DNA from 2 places in the Mesorhizobium sp. LCM 4576 genome. Region 2 is predicted to be linked to the other one. Evidence: predicted binding sites of a transcription regulator. Region 2 holds the regulator's gene; the other holds the start of a gene.
The links. The regulator LexA, encoded in region 2, represses DNA repair genes until DNA is damaged. The targets are predictions, from matches to a motif close to TGTTCNNNNTGTGTTCNG.
Positions count from the first base shown of each region.

Region 1: parE (DNA topoisomerase IV subunit B) is a predicted target of LexA. The motif match lies at 1,780-1,797, and genes of this name have one in related genera.

Region 1 is NZ_MDDT01000018.1:155,210-158,535, forward strand. It holds gene parE (DNA topoisomerase IV subunit B) at 1-1,714, opposite strand, end outside; gene cpaB (Flp pilus assembly protein CpaB) at 1,969-2,886, shown strand; gene LCM4576_RS10565 (type II and III secretion system protein family protein) at 2,918-3,326, shown strand, end outside.
Region 2 is NZ_MDDT01000004.1:160,447-164,680, forward strand. It holds gene LCM4576_RS00985 (ComEC/Rec2 family competence protein) at 1-1,088, shown strand, start outside; gene lexA (transcriptional repressor LexA) at 1,082-1,822, opposite strand; gene glp (gephyrin-like molybdotransferase Glp) at 1,939-3,144, opposite strand; gene moaC (cyclic pyranopterin monophosphate synthase MoaC) at 3,144-3,620, opposite strand; gene trpC (indole-3-glycerol phosphate synthase TrpC) at 3,622-4,234, opposite strand, start outside.

The DNA.
Region 1 (3,326 bases), on a different contig from region 2:
GATGGCCGCCGCGGATCAGGTTCGGCATCTCCTGGTAGAAGAAGGTGATCAACAGCGAAGCAATGTGCGCGCCGTCGACGTCGGCGTCGGTCATGATGATCACGCGATCGTAGCGCAGGTCCTCGTCGCGGTATTTCGAGCGCGTGCCGCAGCCGAGAGCCTGGATCAGGTCGGAAATCTGCTGGTTGGCGGCAAGCTTGTCGTTGCCGGCGCTGGCGACGTTGAGGATCTTGCCGCGCAGCGGCAGCACTGCTTGGCTGGCACGGTCGCGCGCCTGCTTGGCCGAACCGCCAGCCGAGTCACCCTCGACGATGAAGATCTCGGCGCCGGCGGCTGCGTTCTGCGTGCAATCGGCGAGCTTACCCGGAAGGCGCAGCTTGCGCACCGCGCTCTTGCGCGAGACTTCCTTCTCCTGGCGGCGCCGCACGCGCTCGTCGGCGCGCGCGATGACCCAGTCGAGAAGCTTCGAGGCTTCCTGCGGATTGTCGGCGAGCCAATGGTCGAACGGGTCGCGGATTGCGTTTTCGACGATGCGCATCGCCTCGATCGTCGCCAGCCTGTCCTTGGTCTGGCCGACGAATTCCGGCTCGCGGATGAATACCGACAGCATGCCCGCGGCCGAGATCATCACGTCGTCTGTGGTGATGATTGAGGCGCGCTTGTTGCCGATGAGGTCGGCATAGGCGCGCAGTCCGCGCGTCAGCACGTTGCGGAACCCGGCCTCATGCGTGCCGCCCTCGGGGGTCGGAATGGTATTGCAATAGGAGTTGAGGAAACCGTCGCCGCCGAACCAGGTGACGGCCCATTCCAGCGAACCGTGGCCGCCCTGCTTGTCGCTCTTGCCAGCGAAAACCTCGCGCGTGACCTGGAATTCGTCCCCCAGCGTCRCCTTGAGATAATCCTTGAGGCCGCCGGGGAAATGGAACTCGGCCTTGGCCGGCGTCTGGTCCTTGTCCTTGATCAGCGACGGATCGCAGGTCCAGCGGATCTCGACGCCGCCGAACAGATAGGCTTTCGAGCGCGTCATGCGGTAGAGCCGCGCCGGTTCGAAGGCGGCGCCCTTGCCGAAAATCTGCTCGTCGGGATGGAAGCGGGTCCTCGTGCCGCGGCGGTTGTGGACCTCGCCGAGATGCTCCAGACCGCTGACCGGGACGCCGCGGGAAAAACGCTGGCGATAGAGCTGGCGACCGCGCGCGACCTCGACCTCGAGATGGTCGGACAGCGCGTTGACGACCGAAACGCCGACGCCGTGCAGGCCGCCGGAGGTCTCATAGACCTTGGAGTCGAACTTGCCGCCCGAATGCAGCGTCGTCATGATGACTTCGAGCGCCGGCTTCTTGAATTTCGGATGCGGATCGACCGGAATGYCGCGCCCATTGTCGGTGACGGTCAGGAAGCCGTCGGCGGAAAGCTCGACGTCGATGAAGGTGGCGTGGCCGGCCACCGCCTCGTCCATCGAATTGTCGATGACCTCGGCGAACAGGTGATGCATCGCCTTGTCGTCGGTGCCGCCGATATACATGCCTGGGCGGCGCCGCACGGGCTCAAGCCCTTCCAGCACCTCGATATCGGCGGCGCTGTAGCCTTCGCTGCCGTCGCGGGCGGCGGTCGAACGCTTTGCTGCCTGCACCAGCGGATCGGCGGGGCGCGAGGGCGCGCGCACCGGCTGTGCCGGCTTTTCCATCTTGCCGAAGAGATCGTTGCTGTCGTCCATGCTGGGCCTAGCGTCCGGTAATGCGAATCACGTCTCGATACTGCCACGCTTTTGGCGGGCGAACGAGTTCCTGTTCCGTTCAGGGATCAAACTGTCTCTTATTCCAAAACCATTCGATAACCAAGCCGGCCGAAATAGGGCGATCGGCGGGTCGCGGGATTCCTGATTCTTTAACATTAACGCCTAGCGTGAGGCCCAACCAACAAAAGACCACGGGCGTCAGGGGTTTCGTTGTGAGGGGCAGGGCCATAACCATGATCGGCATCGCCGCCGTTTTCGGCGCGATCTCGATCTTTGCGGCGGATTTCTGGGTCAAGAGCCAGGCAAAGGCTCAGCCCGAGGTCAAGGTCGTCTCCGTCGCGGCGCCACAGCCCAAGGTCGAGTTCAAAACCATCGTGGTGGCTCAAGCGCCGTTGCGCTACGGCATGGAGCTCGCACGGCCGCAGCTCGCCGAGATCCCGTGGCCGCAGGATTCCCTACCGCAGGGCGCTTTCCCGACGATCGACAAGCTGCTCGCCGACGGCACCCGGGTCGTGCTGTCGCCGATCGAGGTCAACGAGCCGGTGCTGCTCACCAAGCTGTCGGGACCGAACGGCCGCGCCACCCTTTCCAACCTGCTGTCACCGGGAATGCGGGCCGTCACCATCCGCACCGATGAGATCGCCGGCGTCGGCGGCTTCGTCACGCCGGGAGACCGGGTCGACGTCGTGCTGACGCGCGATGCGGGGGACATCCAGGAAGTATCCAAAAACGCGCAGGGYGCGGCTGGCTCGACGGTGACCTCCGAGATCGTCGTTTCCGACGCCAAGGTGCTTTCGGTCGGGCAGGGCGCGGACGAGCGCAAGACCGAGCCGCAGGTCGCCAATTCTGTGACCATCGAGGTGACCAACGAAGGGGCGCAGAAAGTGGCGCTTGCCCGCACCGTCGGCACCTTGTCGCTGTCCTTGCGGTCCGCGGCCGACGCCAGCACCAGCAATGGCGGGCTTACGACCATCTCGTCCTTCGGCGGTTCGGTCGCCGCAAAGGCGCAGGCGAGCGCCGCCTCGCTCGTCAGCGCTGTGACGACGGAATCCGACGAGCCGAAATTCAAGACGGTGATCGTGACGCGTGGCGAAAAAGTCGAGGAATACAAGGTTCCTTCACGGGAACCGCCGCAGGAACTGCAGCAATAGCCGGTGGGGACCGGCGGGGACGGGGCAACAGATGTTCGGGTTTGATGCATTTCGGACGACCGGGGGATGGCGTCTTCTCGGCGCGATCGCGCTGGCGGCGGCAATGCTTGGCGTCGCCGCGCCGGCAAGGGCGGGCAACGACGTCGTCTATGTCTCGGCAAACAGGAACGCCTCGATCAAGGTCGCCAAGGGCAAGCCGAAGACGATCATGACGAGCGCCGCCTTCTATCAGATCGTCATCGGCGATCCGGAGATCGCCAACGTCAATCCGCTGACCGACAAGTCCTTCTACGTGCTGGGCAACAATCTGGGCACCACGGGTATCGCCCTGTTCGACCAGAACAAGCAGCTCGTCGGCACCATCGACATCGAGGTGACGCTGGATACCGACCAGCTGGCCAGCACCATCCGCGCCAGCGTGCCCGACGCCAAGATAAAGG
Region 2 (4,234 bases):
CCTATGCCGGCTTTGCCGACTATCGCGCCGGCAAAACGACCGCGCCGCCGGCAAAACGTTCGTTGCTCGGGTTCCTGTCGCGAAAACTGGCGGTCGGTGTGGGTGGCGCCGCCGTGACGTCGCTCATCGCGGGCAGCGCGACATTACTGTTTGCGATCTGGCATTTCCAGCGCGTGTCGCCGCTCAGCCTGCTCGCCAACCTGGCGGTCATGCCGATCGTCTCGCTGATCGTCATGCCGTTCGCCGTGCTGAGCGCACTGGCCATGCCCTTCGGCTTCGACGGTCCGTTCCTCTTTGTCATGGGCAAGGGGCTGACGGCGATGATCGCCATTTCGTCGTGGATCTCCGAGCGCTCACCGGTCGACGCCGTCGGGCTGATCTCGATCCAGTCGGTGCTGCTGGCGACGGTCGCGCTGGTGATCGCGACGATGGCCACCACCTGGCTGAGGCTTGCCGCCGTTCCCTTTGCGCTCGCCGCGCTGCTGGCCATTCCGCATGTCCGCACGCCGGATGTACTCATTTCCGAGGACGCGCATCTGGTGGCGATGCCGATCGGCGGCGGCGAGCTTGCCGTCAATCGCGAACGTTCCAACGAGTTCACCACCGACAACTGGAAACGGGCGCTGAAAGCCGAGACAATCGTGCCGCCGGAGACGTTTGCCAAAGATGCGCTGGACATCGCCGATCCCGTCGACCTGCCGCCCGGCTCGCCGTTCTACTGTACGGGTGATCTCTGCATCGGCCGGCATCCATCCGGCGCCATCGTCGCACTCGCTGAAAACCGCGACAGTGCCCGGCCTGCCTGCGGCTTCGCTGATCTCATCGTCATCAACGACGCCACCGCCTACAATCCTTGCTACGATCCGCGCGTGCTTGTCGTCACCAAGCGGCAGCTGGCGCGCGACGGCAGCGCCGCCGTCTTCTTCGATCCGCAATCGGCAACCGCGCGGCCGGCCGTCCGCTATGCTGTGGAAGAGCCATATCGGCCCTGGCACGAGCAGCGGAAATATACTCGCGAGGCGAGAGGACTGCCGCCTTATCAAAAGCCTGAGCGGGCGGATGCGAAACCTTCGCAACCGGATCAGTAGCGGCGGATCAACCCAACAAGCTTGCCCTGCACCTTGACCCGGTCCGGCCCGAAGATGCGGGTCTCGTAGGCCGGGTTGGCGGCCTCCAACGCGATCGAGGCGCCCTTGCGGCGGAAGCGCTTGAGCGTCGCTTCCTCGTCATCGACCAGCGCGACCACGATCTCGCCCGGGCTTGCCGTGTTGGCGTTGCGGATGATGACGGTGTCGCCGTCGAAGATGCCGGCTTCTATCATCGAGTCGCCCTTGACCTCCAGCGCGTAATGCTCGCCGCCGGCGATCATGTCCGGCGGCACTGTGATCGAATGCGTCTGGTGCTGGATGGCGTCGATCGGCACGCCGGCGGCGATGCGGCCCATCACCGGAATGGATACGGCGGACCCGGCATCGTCGTCATTGCTTGGCGTCGGGGCGCGCGATGGCGCAGCCGGCTTGATCTGACGGTTGAGATTGTTCTGACCCAGGCTTCCCTGGATGACGCTCGGCGAAAACTTCTTCGCTGCATTGAGGCCGGGGGCGATCGAGTCGGGCAGCCGCAACACTTCCAGCGCTCGCGCCCGGTTCGGTAGCCGGCGAATGAAGCCGCGTTCCTCCAGCGCCGTGATCAGCCGGTGGATGCCGGACTTGGAGGCGAGGTCGAGCGCTTCCTTCATCTCGTCGAAAGACGGCGGAATCCCGCTTTCCTTCAGCCTTTCGTGGATGAACATCAGAAGTTCATGTTGTTTGCGCGTCAGCATGGCGGCCCCCACGGGTTCTGAAACCAGAATCAGAAAAACAAACCCAGAACAAACACTATCTGTTCCAGTTGTGTTCCGCAACCGTTTAAAGTTTAGTGAATTTGTTGACGTTTTGTTTAGCGTAACATCAGAACGCTGCATTCGGCGCCGGTTTCGGCTGCCGGCGCGAAAGGCTCGCGCACGATCAGGCCGTTGGCGTCGGCGAGCATTCTGAGCATCGAGGAGTCCTGGATGCTGAAGGGAGTCGCAATCAGCGTGCCGGCGTCCTCGCGCACGACGGCGCGCACATAGTCCTGCCTGAGGTCGTTGGCCTGCATCGCGGCGCCCAGCCGGGCCACCCGCACGTCCTGCCTGTGGTCGCGGCCGCCGAGCCGGGCAAGCAGAGGCTTCAGGAAAAGCTGCGAGCAGACGATGCTGGCCACCGGGTTGCCGGGCAGGCCGATGCAGCGGACATTGCCAAGCCGGCCGAACATCAGAGGTTTGCCGGGGCGCATGGCGATCTTCCAGAAGTCGAGCTGCATGCCTTCGCCGGTCAGCACGTCATGGATCAGGTCGTGGTCGCCGACGGAGGCGCCGCCGAGCGTGACGATGACATCGGCATTCGCCTCGACCGCTTTCCTGACCAACGCGGCGATCGCCTCCTTGCGGTCGGCGGCGATGCCGAGATCGAGCGCACGTGCGCCGACCGACTGGGCGGCGGCGGCGACGCCATATGCATTCGACGAAATGATCTGATCGGGGCCGAGCGCGCTGCCCGGGGGCAGCAGTTCATCGCCGGTGGCGATGATTGCGACCAGCGGCCGGCGTACGACATTCAGGGCGGGATGGTTGGCCGAGGCGGCCAGCGAAAGGGCTGCCGCATCGAGCACGCGGCCCTTTTCGAGCAGCACGTCGCCCTCACCGAAGTCGAGCCCGCGGCGGCGTACGTTGCGTGCTTTCGCGGTCGGTTCCGTGACCTCGATCCTGCCATTGCCGCGATCGCGGACGTTTTCCTGAATGACGATGGTGTCGGCGCCTTCAGGCAGCGGCGCGCCGGTGAAGATGCGCACGGCCTGGCCTTCGCCGACGGTCCCGGAAAAGCCGCGGCCGGCAGGCGCCGTGCCTATGACTTCGAGTTGCGCCGGCGCCGAAGCGACGTCGGCGGCGCGCGCGGCGTAGCCGTCCATGGCGGAGGCGTTGAAGGGCGGCTGCGTGCGCAGCGCCACGACCGGTTCCGCCAGGACCCGCGCGGCTGCATCCGCCAGCGGAATGCTTTCGCCCGGCAAAGGTGCTGCGCCATCGAGCAGGCGTTCGAGCGCTTCGGCGACCGGAACCAAAGCCATCAGGCATCCACCTTGTAATCGCCCGACTTGCCGCCGGTCTTCTCGACCAGCCGGATACCGGAAATCACCATGCCGCGGTCCGCCGCCTTGGCCATGTCGTAAATGGTGAGGCAAGCGACCGAGGCGGCGGTCAGCGCCTCCATCTCCACGCCGGTCTTGCCGGTGACACGGGCGAGCGCGGTGACCCTGAGGCCGGGCAGCGTGCGGTCCGGCTCGATCTCGACGGCCACTTTGGTGAGAAGCAGCGGATGGCAAAGCGGGATCAGCTCATGCGTCTTCTTCGCGGCCATGATGCCGGCGATACGCGCTGTGCCCAGCACGTCGCCTTTCTTGGCGTCGCCAGCAAGAATCATCTCCAGCGTTTCAGGTTGCATGGAGACAACGCCTTCGGCGATCGCCGTGCGCGTCGTCTCGGCCTTGTCGCCGACATCGACCATGTTGGCTTCGCCCTTGGCGCCGAGATGGGTGAGGGCCATATCAGACGGCCTCGGCCGCTGCCTTGCCCGTCAGCAGAAGCTCGGTTGCCGCGGCCACATCGGCCTGTCGCATCAGGCTCTCGCCGACCAGGAAGGTGCCGATCTTGCTCTTCTCCAGCCGGCGGCAATCCTGATGCGTGAAGATGCCGCTTTCGCCGACCAGCAGCCGGTTCGCCGGCACCATCGGCGCCAACCGTTCGGAAGTCTCAAGGCTGGTCTCGAAGGTCCGCAGATTGCGGTTGTTGATGCCGATCAGCCGCGACGACAATTTTAGCGCACGCTCCATTTCAGCCTCGTCATGCACCTCGATCAGAGCGTCCATGCCGAGCTCGAAGGCGGTCGCTTCGAGGTCCCTGGCCAGCGTGTCGTCGACGCTCGCCATGATGATCAGGATCGCGTCGGCGCCCCAGGCGCGCGCTTCGTAGACCTGGTAGGGATCGAACAGGAAATCCTTGCGCAGGGCCGGCAAGCGTACCGCTGCCCGCGCCGCCGTCAGGAATTCCGGCGCGCCCTGAAAGGACGGAGCATCGGTCAGCACCGAAAGACAGGCTGCGCCACCTTTCTGATAAGCCCCGGCGAGCGCCGGCGGATCGAAATCGGCGCGGATCAGGCCT